One region of the Bacillus sp. SRI_025 genome, then DNA from elsewhere that is predicted to be linked to it. Evidence: riboswitches for the same ligand, from Rfam matches in the RefSeq annotation. Region 1 holds a riboswitch; the other holds the start of a gene.
The links. Region 1 has a riboswitch for lysine ahead of AC20OE_RS01140 (amino acid permease). Riboswitches for the same ligand answer to the same signal wherever they lie in the genome.
Positions count from the first base shown of each region.

Region 2: it holds a riboswitch for lysine, as region 1 does, so the genes downstream of both, AC20OE_RS05935 (aspartate kinase) here and AC20OE_RS01140 (amino acid permease) in region 1, are expected to answer to the same signal.

Region 1 is NZ_JBYEGB010000001.1:206,438-215,860, forward strand. It holds gene AC20OE_RS01120 (ABC transporter ATP-binding protein) at 1-360, opposite strand, end outside; gene AC20OE_RS01125 (FecCD family ABC transporter permease) at 381-1,403, opposite strand; gene AC20OE_RS01130 (FecCD family ABC transporter permease) at 1,404-2,456, opposite strand; gene AC20OE_RS01135 (iron-hydroxamate ABC transporter substrate-binding protein) at 2,716-3,654, shown strand; gene AC20OE_RS01140 (amino acid permease) at 3,690-5,096, opposite strand; lysine riboswitch at 5,288-5,466, opposite strand; gene sspJ (small acid-soluble spore protein SspJ) at 5,588-5,731, opposite strand; gene AC20OE_RS01150 (MarR family winged helix-turn-helix transcriptional regulator) at 5,813-6,241, opposite strand; gene AC20OE_RS01155 (metal-dependent hydrolase) at 6,413-6,898, shown strand; gene AC20OE_RS01160 (LTA synthase family protein) at 7,022-8,872, shown strand; gene modA (molybdate ABC transporter substrate-binding protein) at 8,986-9,423, shown strand, end outside.
Region 2 is NZ_JBYEGB010000002.1:213,038-222,460, forward strand. It holds gene AC20OE_RS05895 (AMP-binding protein) at 1-313, shown strand, start outside; gene fadR (fatty acid metabolism transcriptional regulator FadR) at 482-1,066, shown strand; gene AC20OE_RS05905 (enoyl-CoA hydratase) at 1,093-1,872, shown strand; gene AC20OE_RS05910 (electron transfer flavoprotein subunit beta/FixA family protein) at 1,904-2,677, shown strand; gene AC20OE_RS05915 (electron transfer flavoprotein subunit alpha/FixB family protein) at 2,721-3,698, shown strand; gene AC20OE_RS05920 (alpha-N-arabinofuranosidase) at 3,774-5,252, shown strand; gene trxA (thioredoxin) at 5,499-5,813, shown strand; gene uvrC (excinuclease ABC subunit UvrC) at 5,953-7,725, shown strand; lysine riboswitch at 7,787-7,965, shown strand; gene AC20OE_RS05935 (aspartate kinase) at 8,099-9,334, shown strand.

The DNA of each region.
Region 1 (9,423 bases):
GATGATTCGTTTATCTTCATTTGATAAGCGACCAAACCCATTTTGATGTGGGAAACGTCCATATGACACAAGCTCATACACTGTCAGTCCACTAGGTGCTTCGGGTGTTTGCGGTAAGATCGCCATTTGTTTTGAAATTTCTTTTGTCGGCGTCTCATGGATAGCCTGGCCATTTAAATAAACAGCTCCTCGATTGGCCTTCATAATACGAGACATCGTTTTTAAAATGGTTGATTTCCCGCAGCCATTCGGTCCAATCAGTGTTGTCACCTTGCCTTTTGGGATACTGACATTCAAATCTTCTACAATCAAACGGTCTTGATAACCGATACAAAGCTTTTCTGTTTCGAGCGATTTCATATGTTGTCTCTCCTTCCTCATTAGTTCGATTTCATCAATAAGTAAATGAAGTAAGGTGCGCCTAAAGCAGAAACGACAAGGCCAACTGGCACTTCTGATGGTGCAAGTATGACGCGGCCAAGTGTATCCGCCAATAATAATAACAGCGCCCCAATTAACGCGGAGGCCGGTATCATTCCTTGATGCTTTGGCCCAACAAGCTTTCTCGCCAAGTGCGGTGCGGCTAACCCTAGGAAAGAAATACTCCCTGCAACAGCAACACTCGCACCAGCTAATGCAACGGCAATCAGCATGAACAAGCTTCTTTCTTTATGAACTGAAATGCCCAATCCATAGGATAGCTGATCACCCAAATTCATGATATTTAAATAGCGTGATCTGACAATCGCGAATATAAGGAAAATCACCATCCATGGTAGAACAGACAGGACATACGTCCAGCTCGAGCCATAAATACTTCCAGATAACCACACGATGGCTTGGTTAAAATCATTTGGGCTCATTTTTAACTGAATGACCACAATCGCTGCTGAAAATGCAGCATTCACACCAATACCAGTTAAAATCAATCGGACAGGTGTGATGCCTTTTTTCCACGCTAACACATAGATAAGAAATGCAGCAAAGCCTGCACCTACGAACGCGAAAAGCGGCAGTACAAAAATCGTAAAGTCACCTAAATTCGCCATCGTGCCTTGAAATGCAAAAATAAATAGCACAACGGCAAAGCCAGCGCCGGCATTGACGCCGAGAATACCTGGGTCAGCTAAACCATTTTGAGAAACGCCTTGCCAAATCGCGCCTGATACAGCGATAGAAGCACCGACAAGTAAAGCGATGACCATTCTTGGAAGTCGGAATTCGAATAATACGAGCTCATCCATCTCACTTCCGAATCCAAAAAGTGTTTTCAATGTATCCATCGGAGAGATCCGAATTTCTCCGGTATTTAAACTAATAAGGAACACAGCTACGATCGCGAAAAAGATCATGAGCATCGTTCGTTGATATTTCTTTTTCTTTGCTTGCTGCACCATTTCCATTTAGATTCCGCTCCTTTCACGTCTAGCTAAATATAAGAAGAAAGGAACGCCTATAATCGCCGTGATGGCACCGACTGGCGTTTCAAACGGAGCGTTGACCAGCCTCGCAGCAATGTCTGCATAAATTAACAAAGTGGCCCCTAAAATAGCGGAGCATGGGATAATCCAGCGATAGTCCACTCCAACCAAGAATCGAGTGACATGAGGGATCACAAGCCCGATAAAACCAATAGAGCCTGCTACCGACACGGCAGCACCCGTTAAAAGAATAACAACCAATACGCCAAGCACCTTGACCGTTTTCGTATACTGTCCAAGTCCTTTCGCCAATTCTTCACCTAAGCTCAGAACCGTGATCGAACGGGCAAGGATCATTGCAATGATTAGTCCTGCAATGGCAACTGGAATGATGATATGAATGTTGCTCCAATTCACACCTGCCACTCCGCCAGCATACCAAAAGCTCATATCTTGAGCGACGTCAAAACGGATGGCAATGGCTGAAGAAATTGAGCTCAAAAGTGCTCCAACCGCTGTACCAGCTAGTGCGAGTTTAACCGGAGTCAGTCCCCCTTTTGACATAGTACCGACACCAAATACAATAGAAGCTCCGAGTGCGGCTCCAATAAATGACCAAAGAATTAATGTGAAAGAAGATTGGCCAGGGAAAAATGCTAATGCAATGGCAATCGCAAATGCGGAGCCATTTGTCACACCCATAATCTCCGGTGACGCCAGCGCATTTCTTGTCATTCCTTGCATTATGGCACCTGATACGGCTAAAAAGGCACCGACGAGCGCGGCTCCAACTGTGCGCGGCAGCCTCAATTCCCGAATGATTTGATGTGAAGTTTCTTGTGAATCAAAATGAAAAACGGCTTCCCATACAGTCTGTAGATGAATGTTTGCCGCTCCTAATGATACTGATAAAAAAAGACCAAATGCTAAAGCGATGATTCCTATGATGATAACAGCTGCTGTTCCAAAAGGCTTCGTGACAATATCGATCGTATCATCGCTGGCTGGCAGCTGTTTATTCGATTGTGAGCCCAAAACCAGTCTCTTCCTTTCCGTTCATGTTTATTCTCTATTAGTGATAATGATTATCAATCTCGAAGTCTAGTATATCACTTTCTTTTCTTTTTGAAATCATTGTTCTGATAAATTTCTTTATTTTCACAAAAAAATTGTGAGAATTTCACCATTTTTCTTTAGGCCTAAATTAGCCAATGCATTTTTGTTCCTATCATGTTACGATAAAAAATGAAATTGAGAATCATTATCAAGGAAAAATGAATAGGAGAGAACTTTTGTGAAAAAACGAACTGGATTTCTTTTGATTTCTTTATCGATTCTTATGATCTTTACAGCCGCTTGCGGCAGCACTTCAAATAAACAATCTGCAGCGAAAAAGAATGACATGATGACATATCAGGATGCAAAAGGTGAAGTGAAGCTTCCGAAAAATCCGAAACGAATAGTGCTTCTTGCAGAAAGCTATTACGGGGACCTCGTCACACTCGGCAAAACTCCGGTTGCTACAACATCACCCATCTTTAAAAACCCTTTTTATAAAGGGAAAACAGATGGAGTGGAAAATCTCGGAAGGACCCCATCGGTCGAAAAAGTAGCCGCTTCGAAGCCAGATATGATTATTGCTTGGGGGGAAGATGAGAAGTTTGATCAATACAAAAAAATCGCCCCAACTGTAGCGGTAAAATACAATCAATATTCTTTCAAAGACCAGCTAAAAGAATTCGGTAAAATGACAGGTACACCAAAAAAAGCAACAGAATGGATCACAAAATGGGATACCAAAATTGCTGAGGTGAAACCAAAGGTAACCAAAGCTGTTGGCAGCAAAACGGTCTCGATCGTATCGCCATTTGATAAAGGCATTTATATCTTCGGAAACACCTTTGCCCGCGGGGGCGAAATCATTTATGACGAGCTGAAATTAAAAGCACCGAAGGCTGTCAAAAAAGAAGCGATCGACAGCGGTGTTGGCTATGCGAATATTTCTCTTGAGAAGTTGCCAGAATTCGCAGGCGACTATATTTTCACAGGTCCATGGAGCGGCTCAAAAAGTAAAGGTGACCAAGTGTATCAAAGCAGCATTTGGACATCACTTCCTGCCGTCAAAAATAAACATGTATTCGAAATAGATCCAGTCGGTTTCTTCTTTAATGACCCAGTGTCACTAGAAGGTCAGCTAGAGTTTATTGTGGATCGATTGACATCTGCATCATAAAAAAACGTTTCTCCAGAGATGGAGAAACGTCTTCCTTATACCGTTCCTTTGGCAAATCCTTTTGACATGAATGGATAAAGCAAAATACCTACTAAGAATAGACCGATTCCAAGACCAAAAGTTTTCAAGTCGGCTGTTCCTGAAATAATGACCCAAGCTGAATACCCCATGGCAACAAGTGCAATGATGCCGTCTCTCGTTCGATTTCCTTTTTGAAGCTCATACGTGTCACCTTGCATAATGACCTTAAAGCTGTAGATGGAAGACACAATATACGGAATAAGATACGCAAGTGTCGCTGATGTAGTTAAAAAGGTAAAAGCTTCATTAATCGTACGTGACATCACAGAGAAGATAAACAGCTGTGACATAATATTTGTAACAGTCAAAGCGAAAGCAGGGCTTCCTTTTTTGTTTGTTTTTGCAAATACTGCTGGAAAATCACCAGCCTTTGCTGCCTGATACGGTACTTCTGAACCAAGTAAAATCCACCCAAGCATCGAACCAAACAAGCAAATAATCGCCAGCAGAGCCATGACAATTCCGCCAGCTGGCCCAATAATAAGCTGAAGCACATCTACGAATGGTTTGTCAGAGCCTTGCAATTGATCGTGCGGCAGAACGCCCATCGTAATCAATGTGATAATCATGTAGATCGAAAGTGCGATTAAAAGACCTGTAATCGTCGCACGTTTCACATCACGCTGTGAGGATGCTCTTCCTGATAAAATGACAGCTGATTCAATTCCAATAAATGCCCATAGTGTGGAAATAGCCGCATGATGAATTTGACCTCCAAGGCCAAGCACTCCTTCGCTGCCTGTTTCAACCGGGAAGTAGTAATGTTCAAATAATGCCGTTTGAAATGCAAATAATCCCGCAACAATAAAAAGGACGAATCCAAGCACCTTTGAAAAGGTCGTAATAAAATTCAATTTACTTGCAGCACTTAAGCTTGTAATTAAAATGGTATGTGTTCCCCATAGAAGAAGGGTACATACGATAAACGTCATGAGCTGACCAAGCGTGACCGCTTCTTTTCCAAAGGTAAAAACTTCAGTCTTCACTGTGAGAATCGGGAAAAAAGTCGTTAAATAACCAGCAAGACTTGTAATAATTGCGACATTACTAATCCAGCTTGCCACCCAGTATCCCCAAACCATTGTAAATCCAGCTGCTTTCCCTTTTTTCGGATCTTTAAAAAGCGCCCTTGCATAACTTTGTGGTCCAGCTGTCAGCTGCGGCTTATGAATGGACAAATGCCCAAATACAAGCGCAATCATCAGCACACCGCCGCCTGTGACAAGCCATGCCATCGTCACACCTAAAGGACTTGCGTGCTGGGCAAGCGTACTTGGCAGCATAAAGATGCCTGAACCTACCATATTTCCGACGACAAAAGCCGTCAATAACCAAAAACCCCATTTTTTTGTCTGTTCCATTTCCGTACCTCCGTTTTATTCACTTTGGACCAGACCCGGCAGTATCTTCATTGATATATTTGTGAAGCAATGACTTGCATTCTTTATGTTCATAATGGATTACTTTTTAACAGCATACCCTTATTTTTGTGACTCAGAACATAAAAAAAAGCCTGAACAAAAGTCCATGCTTTTCAAAACATACACCTTGATCTCCGGATAGCCCTCCACGCTTCAAAGACGTGGCAGTCCTGCATTTATTCAATGCAGACCCAGCATAAAGAAAGTTGGAGCTCTCTCTACACTTCGGCGCTGATGCCTTTTTTCTCATGATCTACGATTCCATCTCTCCTATGAGTGACTCATCATCCGCGCAACCTCTACCTCACTGAGACATAGCGTGAGGATTTCTATTCATTTTTACTACACGAAGGTTATCAAACATTCTCATTTCTGTCAAAGGGTAAAACATAGAAAAAGGGCAGAGAACCTTTTCTCTGCCCTTTACCTGCTTATTGTTGGTTGTTTTTCTTCTTTTGTACAGCTTCCTGAAGCGGATCGCCTGCTAGCTCTTTACTTGCTTCCTCTAACAGCTGATCTACCTGCTGATGGTTTTTCTCACTTTTCGCTTTTTTATCCTTTTGGAAAAATGACATCGCTGTTTCCTCCCTTTTCATATAATGCGGTTGCCTGTTTAATTTGTGCTACAGCGCTCAGCATTATACAAGGGAAGAGGCTCAATCATCATGAAAGGTCTGTCTCATTTTTTGCAAGTACGACAGAAAGGTTTTTAAATCATCCTTTGTGAAGTCTGACATCATATGCTGAATCACCTTTCCGAAAAGACGTGTATGCTTTTCATAAATGGCCATCCCTTTTTCCGTGACTTCTAAACGGACAAGTGACGAATCGTCCTTGTCCCGTTCTCTTTGAATATAACCCTGCTCACATAATTTATTGAGTGCGATAGAGGCTGCACCAGGGTTTAAAGAGAGTCTTTGCTTCAGCTCTTCGGCATGTGATACTTTGCCTTGTATCAAAATAGAAAGAGCATATATCTGTGGGGGCGTGATGTCTTTCTCTAACTCAAGTAACTTGCGGTTTAATTTACGGCTGACTTCATAATGTACAAGAACAATTTCTTTTAAAATGTCTGCATTACCCATCCGAATCGCATCCTTATCGTTAGTATCAACATGACTTCCCCCTTATTATAGAATGTTTTTCCATTCAGCCAACCCTTTTGGCCTCTTTTTCTTTAGAAATAAGCCTTGCTGAATGAATCCTCCCTTGATATAGTGAGTACTTGAACTAAAGATAGAACAGGAGTACGCATCATGACAGGAAAAACACACATCATGGGCGGAATTGCCGCCTCCACAGCCGTTGCCTACTATTATGGATTCGACCCAGTGACGATGGCTGCTGCTGGATCAGCAGGTGCTCTGATCCCTGATCTTTGCCATACAAAAAGTAAAATCGGCAGAAAATTCCCGCTGCTCTCGACACTGATCAGCAGTGTGTTCGGTCATCGCACGTTTACACACAGTTTATTATTTTTGCTGATCATTTATTTTCTAGCAACAACATACATTCCAAATGACAGCCTAAGTATCGGTTTACTAGTCGGGATGGCAAGCCATCTCATTCTGGATGCAGGAACAGTGAATGGGATTAAATTTTTATTTCCGGCTTCCATTAAAGTGCGTCTTCCCTTCTATGTCAAAACAGGCAGCACAGGAGAACAAGTCGTACTAGCTGCTCTCACCGTCGTTACCTGCTATTACATCGCTGTCCTCTGCGGCATCTCCATCCCATTCTAATGAATCAGAAAGAGTTTTCCGAAAAACACAGGATATGAATTGATCATTCCTCATTTTTTTAGTAGGTTTAAGATAAGTGTTTTTGCCTTGCAGCTGAATACAGAATGGTGAGGAGCTACATAAATGAAAGCGTTTTTCAAAAATCACTGGTTTTTAGTGTACTCCATCCTCTTCATGTGGATGAAAACATACATCATTTATCAATTCGGATTTCACATACGAACGGCCAATCTGTTTCATGAATGGCTGCTTTTGATCAATCCACTTAGCTTTTTGCTCCCTTTGTTTGGGATTGCTCTTTTTTTAAATGAAAAGAAGCAAAAGGTATTTTTATTAACCGCAAATTTGATTTTGACAGCGATTCTCATATCGAATACGATCTTTTATGGATTTTATATTGATTTCATTACAATCCCTGTATTATTCCAAGCGAAAAACATGGGAGATATGGGCAGCAGTATGACAGAATTATTTCACCCGCTGTTTTTACTGATGCTCATTGATTTCGTGGTGCTGGCGTGGCTGTTAAAGCGCAAACCTTTAGCGCCAAAAGCCTCCTTTAAAACGATCAAAACATATTATGCGGTGTGCTGCAGCTTTCTATTGTTTCATGTCAGTTCAGCCATGATGGATCACCCTCGCTTTCTGACAAGCTCTTATGATCGAGAAGTGATTGTACGAAACCTTGGGCTGTTCCAGTTCCACCTGTATGACGGCGCTGCCCAAACAGCGCGTATTGGACAAAAAGCCTTTGCAGATGAAGATACACTTTCAACCGTAGCAAACTACACAAAGGCTGATTACAGTGCACCAAACGAAGAGTATTTTGGACTTGCTAAAGGTAAGAACGTTGTGTTCATTTCACTTGAATCAACACAGCAATTTGTCGTTGATCAAAAGGTGAATGGACAATACATCACCCCCTTTTTAAATCAACTCGCTAAAAAGAGTTTTTATTTTGATGAATTTTATCAGCAGACTGAGCAAGGAAAGACATCGGATTCAGAGTTTATTGTCGCAAATTCCCTCTACCCATCTAGCAGCGGCGCTGTCTTTTTCACAGCGAGTGACAACGAATACGACACGTTATACAAGCAGTTGAAAAAAGAGAACTATCAATCCGTCCAATTCCATGCGAATAATAAAACGTTTTGGAATCGTGATGTCATGTATGAATCGTTTGGGATTGACCGTTTTTATGATGTCGATTCGTATCAGGTCAATGAACAGAATTCAACTGGCTGGGGCTTAAAGGATATTGACTTCTTTGACCAATCCATTGATTATTTAAAAAAGTTGAAGGCGCCTTATTACAGCACGTTTATTACCTTGACCAATCACTTTCCATTTGAAATCGATCCAAAGGATCAATTGATTGATGAATATGATTCGTCCAGCGCCATTTTAAACCGCTATGTGACGACCGTCCGCTATCAGGATGAAGCCATTAAGACATTTTTTGACCGCATGAAAGAAGAAGGACTGTATGACAATACAATGTTTGTCCTCATGGGGGATCACTATGGTATCTCCGAGGCACATCATCAGGCAATGGCAGAGCTGCTTAAAAAAGATGAAATCACACCGTTTGATGCTGTGAAATTGCAGCGGGTGCCCTTTTTAATTTACATTCCGGGGGTCACAGATCAAGCACCGCAGACAATTTCTGAAACAGCTGGGCAAATCGACGTGAAGCCGACACTCCTGCACTTACTCGGTATTGAAACGAAGGATGCCATTCAATTTGGCAATGACTTATTTTCAAACGAACGGACGCCTTTTGCTGTTTTGAGAAACGGGAACTTTATTACAGATGATTATCTCTATACAAAGAACACCTGCTATGATCAAAAAACAAAAGAACCTGTTGAACAGGATGAGGTGTGTCAGCCTTATATCGAAAAAGCCAATAAAGAACTTTCCTTATCAGACAAAGTGATCAATGGGAATTTGCTGCGTTTTTATCAGCATTAAAAAGTCGCCATCTGGCGGCTTTTTCTTTTCTCTTTTTACTGAAAGCCTATGAATGGTCAAATAAGTTTGCTTATAATATAGGATACACATGATATTGAATAAGAGGTGTGAACATGAAGTATGCGTTCTTCCCCTTCATCGCCATCTGCTTGCTTCTGAGCGGGTGTCAAACAGAGATGAAGTCATCGGATACAAGCAAAAAAACAGAACTTGTCATTTCAGCAGCGGCAAGTCTTCAGGATGCACTAAAGGAAATTGAATCCGCCTTTAATGATGAGCATCCGAATGTGACATTAACAAATAATTTCGGGTCATCCGGCGCATTGAAGCAGCAAATTGCGCAAGGGGCAAAAGCGGACCTCTTTTTCTCAGCAGCTGAAGCGCCCTTTGATGAGCTTGTGCAATCTGGAGATATCGATCAACATTTTATCAAGGATGCCATCCAAAATGAGCTTGTACTCATTGTGCCAAATGATCATTCTTCCTCTATTAAAAGCTTTCAAGACGCCCAGCACATAAAAGGGAAGATTGCTCTTGGCACACCAGAATCC
Region 2 (9,423 bases), on a different contig from region 1:
AGAGGTCGAAGAAGCCCTTTATGAGCATGAGCTTGTACAAGAAGTTGTTGTCGCAGGTATACCAGACCCTTATAGAGGAGAAACAGTAAAAGCATTTGTTGTGCCGAAAAAGGATGCTTATTTAACAGAGGATGAACTCGATCGCTTTGTGAGAACGAGAATTGCTTCATTTAAAGTACCGCGCGTGTATGAATTTAAAGAGTCACTGCCTAAAACGGCTGTCGGAAAAATTTTGCGCAGAGTTTTAATTGAAGAAGAAAAAAGAAAGCACGCTTCATCATCTGAAACAGCTGTTGATCAATTAAAGAAATAACGACCTTTATCATCCGGTCGAGCGGCCGGATGATTTGAATGATAACAGCCTGCTCTGGTATGATAAAGGTTGAAAAGAAAGAAGAAGATCTCTTGACAAATCACCCGTTTCTTTTTAACATAAAGTTATGAATGAATGCTCATTCAATTTAGAAAGGGACGAAGCACATTGAAGCAGAAAAGACCGAAGTACATGCAAATTATTGATGCAGCAGTTGTGGTGATTGCAGAGAATGGCTATCATCAATCACAAGTTTCAAAGATTGCGAAACAAGCAGGGGTCGCAGACGGAACCATTTATCTTTATTTCAAAAACAAAGAGGATATTCTCATCTCATTGTTCAAAGAAAAAATGGGACAATTCATCGAACGGATGGAAACAGATATTCAAAAGAAGCCGTCTGCCAAAGAAAAGCTTCTACTGTTGATTGAGGAGCATTTTCGCATGCTGGCGCAAAATCATCATTTGGCTCTTGTGACACAGCTTGAACTCAGGCAGTCAAACCTTGAGCTGCGGCAAAAAATCAATGAAGTGCTAAAAGGGTATTTAAATATGCTCGAGTCAATTTTAACAGAAGGAAAGAAAACAGGAGAATTCAGACAAAATTTAGATGTCCGCTTAGCGAGACAAATGGTATTTGGGACGATTGATGAAACCGCAACAACATGGGTCATGAATGATCAAAAGTATGATCTGCCTGCACTCGCAGAAAATGTACATGATCTGCTGTTAAGCGGAATACATCAATCCTAAAAACAATGTGAAAAAGGATGATTGACATGGAAAAGATACTCAGCTTACATCATGAAGGACAGACAGCGCTCATCACGATTCAGAACCCACCTGCAAATGCCTTATCCTCTCAGCTGCTCACTGAGCTTAATGACATGTTCGATGAGCTGGAACAGAATGAAGAAGTAAGAGCGATTGTGATTCACGGAGAAGGCAGATTCTTCTCAGCAGGTGCTGATATTAAAGAATTTACCACTTTACAGGAAGAGTCTGATTATGCAAGCCTCGCAGATAGAGGACAGCAAGTTTTTGAACGGATTGAACAATGTCCAAAACCAGTCATTGCCTCGATTCACGGAGCAGCATTAGGCGGAGGCCTTGAGCTTGCCATGTCTTGTGATATCCGAATCGCAACAAAAGATGCGAAGCTTGGACTTCCAGAACTAAACCTCGGCATTATTCCAGGATTCGGCGGCACGCAGCGCCTCCCGCGCTACGTTGGTTCTGCTAAAGCGCTTGAAATGATGGGAACAGCTGAACCGATTACAGGTGAAGAAGCATTTGCCTGCGGACTTGTTACAAAGCTGGCAGAAACAGAGGAAGAAGCGCTCACAGCGGCCAAAACACTTGCGGGGAAATTTGCAGCGAAAAGCCCAAAATCACTTGAATATGTGCTTGATTTATTGAACGCAACAAAACTGTATTCATATGACGGCGGAATGAAGCTGGAAGCCAAAAAGTTTGGTGAGGTTTTCCAATCAAATGACGCCAAAGAAGGCATCCAGGCCTTTATCGAAAAGCGCAAACCGAACTTTAAAGGGGAATAAGGGATAAGTACGACACAAGGGGGAGAAATAAATGAATATATTTGTTTTGATGAAGCGTACGTTTGACACGGAAGAGAAAATTTCTATTCAGTCTGGTGCAATTCAAGAAGATGGAGCAGAGTTCATTATTAATCCTTATGACGAGTATGCCATTGAAGAAGCCATTCAGCTTCGTGATGAGCACGGGGGAGAAGTGACCGTTGTGACAGTTGGCGGTGAAGATGCGGAGAAACAGCTGAGAACAGCGCTTGCAATGGGCTGTGACAGGGCCGTCTTATTAAACATGGAAGATGATCTAGAAGAGTGGGACCAATATTCAGCTTCTACCATTCTTTATCACTATTTAAAAGACAAAGAAGCTTCCTTGATCTTAGCAGGGAATGTAGCAATTGACGGCGGCTCTGGACAGGTAGCTCCGCGTCTTGCTGAATTACTCGGCTTTTCATATGTGACAACGATAACAAGTATTCAAATTGACGGCGGCTCTGCATCGATTGAACGAGATGCAGAGGGTGATGTGGAAGTCATTTCTACCGAACTCCCGCTAGTCGTCACAGCTCAGCAAGGACTCAATGAGCCTCGCTATCCATCATTACCAGGCATTATGAAGGCAAAGAAAAAGCCTTTAGAAGAATTGGAACTTGATGATTTAGATCTGGACGAAGACGATGTACCATATAAAATCAAAACAATTGAACGTTTCTTACCGGAGAAAAAAGAGGGTGGCAAGGTGCTGAGCGGCGAGCTTCAGGATCAAGTCAAAGAACTGACAGATCTACTCAGAAATGAAGCAAAAGTCATCTAAACATCCACTTTACGATATCACGAGAACAAGGGGGAGCTTGAAGATGAGTAAAAAAGTTGTTGTACTTGGAGAAAGTCGTGACGGTAAATTAAGAAATGTGACATTTGAAGCCATTGCTGCCGCTCACAAAGTGGCAGATGGTGGTGAGGTCATTGGCGTGTTAATAGGGGATGACGTCAAAGGCCTAGCCGATGAACTGCTTTACTATGGAGCAGATCATGTCATGATTGTGGAGCATCCGCACCTTTCATATTATACGTCAGATGGTTTTGCGCAGGCGCTTCAAGCCATATTAGATCAGGTCGATCCAGATGCTGTGCTTTTTGGCCATACGTCTATCGGAAAAGACTTGTCGCCGAAAATAGCCGCACGTCTCCAGACTGGCTTGATTTCAGATGCGATCGATGTAAGCGTTACCGGCGAACATCTTGTTTTCACCAGACCGATTTACTCTGGAAAAGCCTTCGAAAAAGTCATTTCCACAGACCGCCTGCTTCTAGCGACCATCCGGCCAAACAACGTGGCGCCATTTGAGCGGGATGCGTCACGAGGCGGAGAAGTCACACCGGTTTCTGTCGATATTCAGAACCTTCGGACGATCGTGAAGGAAGTCATTAAAAAAACGTCAGAAGGTGTAGATTTATCGGAAGCAAAGATCATTGTTGCTGGAGGACGCGGGGTTAAGAGCAAGGAAGGCTTTGAACCGCTGAATGAACTCGCTGAGACGCTCGGGGCAGCAGTCGGAGCCTCGCGCGGAGCTTGTGACGCTGACTATTGTGATTATGCCCTGCAAATTGGTCAAACGGGAAAAGTCGTCACACCTGACCTTTATATTGCATGCGGGATATCAGGAGCGATTCAGCATTTAGCGGGAATGTCTAACAGTAAAGTCATTGTGGCGATCAACAAAGACCCAGAAGCAGAAATCTTCAAAATCGCCGATTACGGAATCGTCGGTGACTTGTTTGAAGTGGTACCGCTTTTGAATGAAGAGTTAAAAAAGATGAATATCCACTCGTAACGCTCATACACTCAGAATGCCTAGGTATTCTGGGTTTTTTTGTATGTAATCAAGAAAAAAAGGAGCGGTTGACAAGTGAAGGGGACAGTAAAAGTCAATGACGTGATCGGACGCATTTCTAAACACATTTATGGGCACTTTCAGGAGCATTTAGGAAGAGGGATTTATGACGGGATTTGGGTAGGAAAAGACTCAGAGATTGACCATATTGACGGGATTCGTACTGATGTGCTGAAGGCGCTTCAAGCATTACATATTCCGGTGCTGAGGTGGCCGGGGGGCTGTTTCGCAGACGAGTATCACTGGGCAAATGGTGTAGGTGATCTCAGTGAACGAAAGCCAATGGTAAATACCCATTGGGGTGGGACGGTTGAATCCAATGCATTTGGTACACATGAATTTATGGCATTGTGTGAGCTGCTTGAATGTGAGCCATACATTTGCGGCAATGTGGGAAGCGGGTCTGTTCAAGAATTAGCCGATTGGGTCGAATACATGACATTTCCAAAAGGGACACCTATGTCCGACTGGCGCATTCAAAATGGAAAACAAGAACCTTGGCAGCTGACCTATGTTGGTGTAGGCAATGAAAGCTGGGGCTGCGGCGGGAATATGACGCCTGAATACTATGCAGATTTATATAAACGCTATCAAACGTACGTAAGAGAATTTGCCGGGCAGCGTATTTATAAAATCGCCTGCGGCGCGAACTCTAATGACGTGAATTGGACGAAAGTATTGATGGAGCGGGCTGCACCGTGGATGGATGGGCTCAGTTTACATTATTACACTGTACCTGGTACATGGGAGAAAAAAGGGTCAGCGACTGAATTCGACGAGGATGAATGGTTTATCACACTGAAAAAAGCCTATGAGATGGAACGGCTTGTCGAGGACCATGGAGAAATCATGGATCGTTATGACCCAGACAAGCGAATTGGGATGATTATTGATGAATGGGGGACATGGTATGACCCAGAGCCAGGGACAAATCCTGGGTTTTTATATCAGCAAAACACACTAAGAGATGCCCTTGTGTCCGCCCTCCATTTTCATATTTTTCATCGCCATTGCGAGCGGATTCATATGGCAAATATCGCTCAGACGGTTAATGTGCTGCAAGCGATGGTATTAACAAAGGACGAAAAGATGCTTCTGACGCCTACGTATCATGTGTTTCACATGTTTCAAGTGCATCAAGAGGAAGAAGCGCTTGAAGTGGAGTTCGTTTCACCGCCGTATGAACGAAGAGGTGAAAAAATTCCTCAGGTTAGTGTGTCAGCCTCGCGTTCATCAGGGAAGATGCATATTAGCTACTGTCACCTGAATCCGCATGAACAAAAAGAGGTATCCCTTGCCATTGAAGGGGTTGATGCACAAACGAAAGTCACTGGACGTGTGCTGACGGCTGATCGCATGAATGCGCATAATACATTTGATGATCCTCATTCTGTTCAGCCGAAAGACTTTCAGCAAATGACTGTAAATCCCGGGGAATTAACGGTAGAGCTGCCGCCAATGTCAGTAGTCATGATAACTGTCGACCTCGCTTGATTGCATATTTCAATGTTTGATGAGAAGAATGTTGGGGCATCATACATTGTAAATGAAGCGGAAAGGGTGTCATGTCATATGCTTAGAACCATTCTAATGATCATCGGTGCGATTGTTGTTATTGGTGCGATTATACGGTTTGTTTTTTAATTCATTTCCTAAAAAATGATTCGTAAGCATTTCATTCGCAAGTCACATTGGTAGATGCTATACTAAAAAGCATAATTTACATTGGAGGAATGAATAATGGCAATCGTAAAAGCTACTGACGCAACATTTTCACAAGAAACTGCAGAAGGTGTTGTTCTTGCAGACTTTTGGGCACCATGGTGTGGACCTTGTAAAATGATTGCTCCAGTTCTTGAAGAACTTGATCAAGAAATGGGCGACAAAATGAAAATTGTAAAAATTGATGTAGACGATAACCAAGAAACTGCTGGTAAATACGGCGTTATGAGTATCCCAACACTTCTTGTTTTAAAAGACGGTGAAGTTGTAGAAACTTCTGTTGGTTTCAAACCAAAAGAAGCACTTGCTGAACTTGTCAACAAACATCTATAAACCGATCTATGTCCAAGCGGCATGATCATTGAAGCGGTTCTCGTAAAGACGAGAGCCGCTTTTCTTTCAACATGGTATAAAACAAATGTTCGTGATACACTAGAAGGAGTGAAAGAGGAAAACAAGGACGGATGAAAATATGAACAAACTAATCAAAGAAAAACTGTCAGTCCTGCCGGATCAACCAGGCTGTTACTTAATGAAAGATAGACAAAATACGATCATTTACGTGGGAAAGGCAAAGGTGTTAAAAAACAGGGTGCGCTCTTATTTCACTGGATCACATGACGCCAAAACGCAGCGGCTTGTCAGTGAAATTGAAGACTTTGAATACATTGTCACCTCTTCTAATATCGAAGCGCTCATTTTAGAGCTGAATTTAATCAAAAAATATGACCCAAAATACAATGTCATGCTTAAGGATGACAAGACGTATCCATTTATAAAAATTACGAATGAACGCCACCCTAAGCTGATCGTCACCCGCAATGTAAAAAAGGACAAAGGGAAATATTTCGGTCCATACCCAAACGTACAAGCAGCACGAGAAACGAAAAAGCTGCTCGACCGCTTATATCCCCTGAGAAAATGCGCCACTCTTCCTGACCGTGTCTGCCTTTATTATCATCTTGGGCAATGTCTTGCACCATGTGTGTATGACATTTCCGAGGAAACGAATAAGCAGCTCGTGGACGAAATCACAAGGTTTCTAAACGGAGGACATCAGCAAATCAAAAAAGAACTGACCGAAAAGATGCAGGAAGCTGCTGAAAATTTAGAGTTTGAACGGGCAAAAGAACTGAGAGACCAAATCGCTTATATCGACTCAACGATGGAAAAACAGAAAATGACGATGAGTGATTTATCAGATCGAGATGTCTTCGCCTATGCCTATGATAAAGGCTGGATGTGTGTCCAAGTTTTCTTCATCAGACAGGGGAAATTGATTGAACGTGATGTCAGCCTGTTTCCTATGTATCAGGACCCTGAAGAGGAGTTCCTCACGTTTATGGGGCAATTTTATGAAAAGAACAACCATTTTCTGCCGAAGGAAATTTTGGTGCCGGACAGTGTCGATCAAGAGATGATTGAGCAATTACTTGAGACAAACGTTCACCAGCCGAAAAAAGGAAAGAAAAAGGATTTACTTTTACTTGCCCATCAAAATGCCAAAATCGCCTTAAAAGAAAAGTTTTCGCTCATTGAGCGTGATGAAGAGCGGACAATTGGTGCGGTGAAGCAGCTTGGGGATGCGCTTAATATTTATATGCCGTACAGAATTGAGGCGTTTGATAACTCCAATATTCAAGGAGCAGACCCGGTTTCTGCCATGGTTGTCTTTCAGGACGGGAAGCCATATAAAAAGGAATACCGAAAATACAAAATTAAAACCGTCTCAGGACCAGATGATTATGCATCCATGCGTGAAGTCATTAGAAGACGATATACCCGCGTGTTAAAGGATGAACTGCCGCTGCCAGATTTAATTTTAATTGACGGAGGAAAAGGACAGATCAACGCAGCCATCGATGTGCTTGAAAATGAATTGAATTTGTCTGTCCCAGTCGCAGGTCTTGTAAAAGATGAAAAACACCGGACTTCAAATCTCATGATGGGAGATACACTTGAAATTGTTGCGCTGGAGCGAAATAGCCAGGCCTTTTACTTATTGCAGCGCATTCAAGATGAAGTGCACCGGTTTGCCATTAGCTTTCACCGGCAGCTGCGCGGAAAAAATGCATTCCAGTCTATTTTAGACGATGTACCAGGTATCGGAGAGAAGCGTAAAAAGCAGCTCCTCAAACATTTTGGCTCTGTGAAAAAGATGAAAGAAGCCTCTATCCAAGACTTTCAGGAGGCGGGCATTCCAAAACAGACGGCTGAACTTTTAATGGAAGCATTAAAAAAATAGATTGTACTTTTTCCAAAAGTCTGTTAAGATGTGACTAATTTAATAAATGAACGTGTTGTTTGTTGAAGATAGAGGTGCGAACTTCAAGAGTAAGCCTTCGGAGATCGATGGGATCTAAGAAGAGGGCTGAAAGGGGAGCGTCGCCGAAGTGAATAAAATCCACTCATTTTATTCGCTGGCTGTACATTGAAGAAATGTAGGGCTGTCAAGAATTCATTTTCTTGGAGGGCTATCTCATTGTTTGCATCGTTTAATGATGATTTTAAAGCAATGGGAGATTTGTTCTCTCATTGCTTTTTTATTTGCAGTGAGCGGACAGTCTCCAAAGCAGCCTCTTCTCTCACACGTGAACTTTTGAAAAAGGGTGGTAGACATGGGATTAATTGTACAAAAATTTGGCGGAACTTCCGTTGGGTCAACAGAAAAAATTCGCAATGCCGCAAAGAGAGTGATCGCTGAACGCGAGGCAGGACATGATGTGGTTGTGGTTGTATCAGCGATGGGTAAATCAACAGATGTTCTAGTAGACCTAGCGAAAGAACTTACAGACGATCCAAGCAAAAGAGAAATGGATATGCTGCTCGCAACTGGTGAACAGGTGACCATTTCATTATTAGCGATGGCGCTCCAAGCAAGAGGCTATGATGCCATTTCCTTCACAGGCTGGCAGGCTGGTATGAAAACAGAGCATGTACACGGAAATGCAAGAATCGTGGACATTGATGAAGCAAGAATAAAAGAGGAATTAAGTGCGGGGAAAGTCGTAGTTGTGGCAGGCTTCCAAGGAATTGCAGATGACTTACATATCACAACACTTGGACGCGGAGGATCAGATACGACTGCTGTGGCACTGGCTGCCGCACTAAAAGCTGATAAATGTGATATTTACACAGATGTACCAGGAGTGTTTACGACAGATCCGCGTTATGTACCATCTGCGCGGAAACTTGCAGGTATTTCATACGATGAGATGCTTGAGCTGGCTAATTTAGGAGCTGGGGTCCTGCATCCAAGAGCTGTTGAATTTGCGAAAAATTATCAAGTCCCGCTAGAAGTCCGTTCTAGTATTGAAAATGAATCGGGTACGTTAATTGAGGAGGAATCATCCATGGAACAAAATTTAGTCGTCAGAGGCATTGCGTTTGAAGATCAGATTACACGTGTGACAGTGTGCGGGCTTTCAAGCGGTCTCACAACATTATCGACCATTTTTACGACGCTTGCGAAACAGAATATCAATGTTGATATCATCATTCAGTCTGTCACAAGCACCAACCAGACGTCGATCTCTTTCTCTGTGAAAACGGATGATTTGTCCAAAACAGTTGAAGTATTAGAAGAATATAAAGGGGCGCTTGGCTACGAGCAGATTGAGACAGAAAGCAAATTAGCGAAAGTATCCATCGTGGGATCTGGAATGGTCTCTAACCCAGGCGTAGCCGCTGAAATGTTCGCTGTGTTAGCGCAAAAAGATATTCAAGTGAAAATGGTCAGTACGTCTGAAATCAAAGTCTCAACAGTGGTCGGCCGTGATGATATGGTCAAAGCAGTTGAAGCGCTGCATGATGCGTTTGATTTATCAAAGGTGAGCGCAGCTGCTCACTCTTAAAAAGGTAAAGAGGTGACCTCATGAAAGAGGATCGCCTCTTTTTTCTATATGGAATCGGCTGAAACGGACGTAAACCCATTCATTAAGTA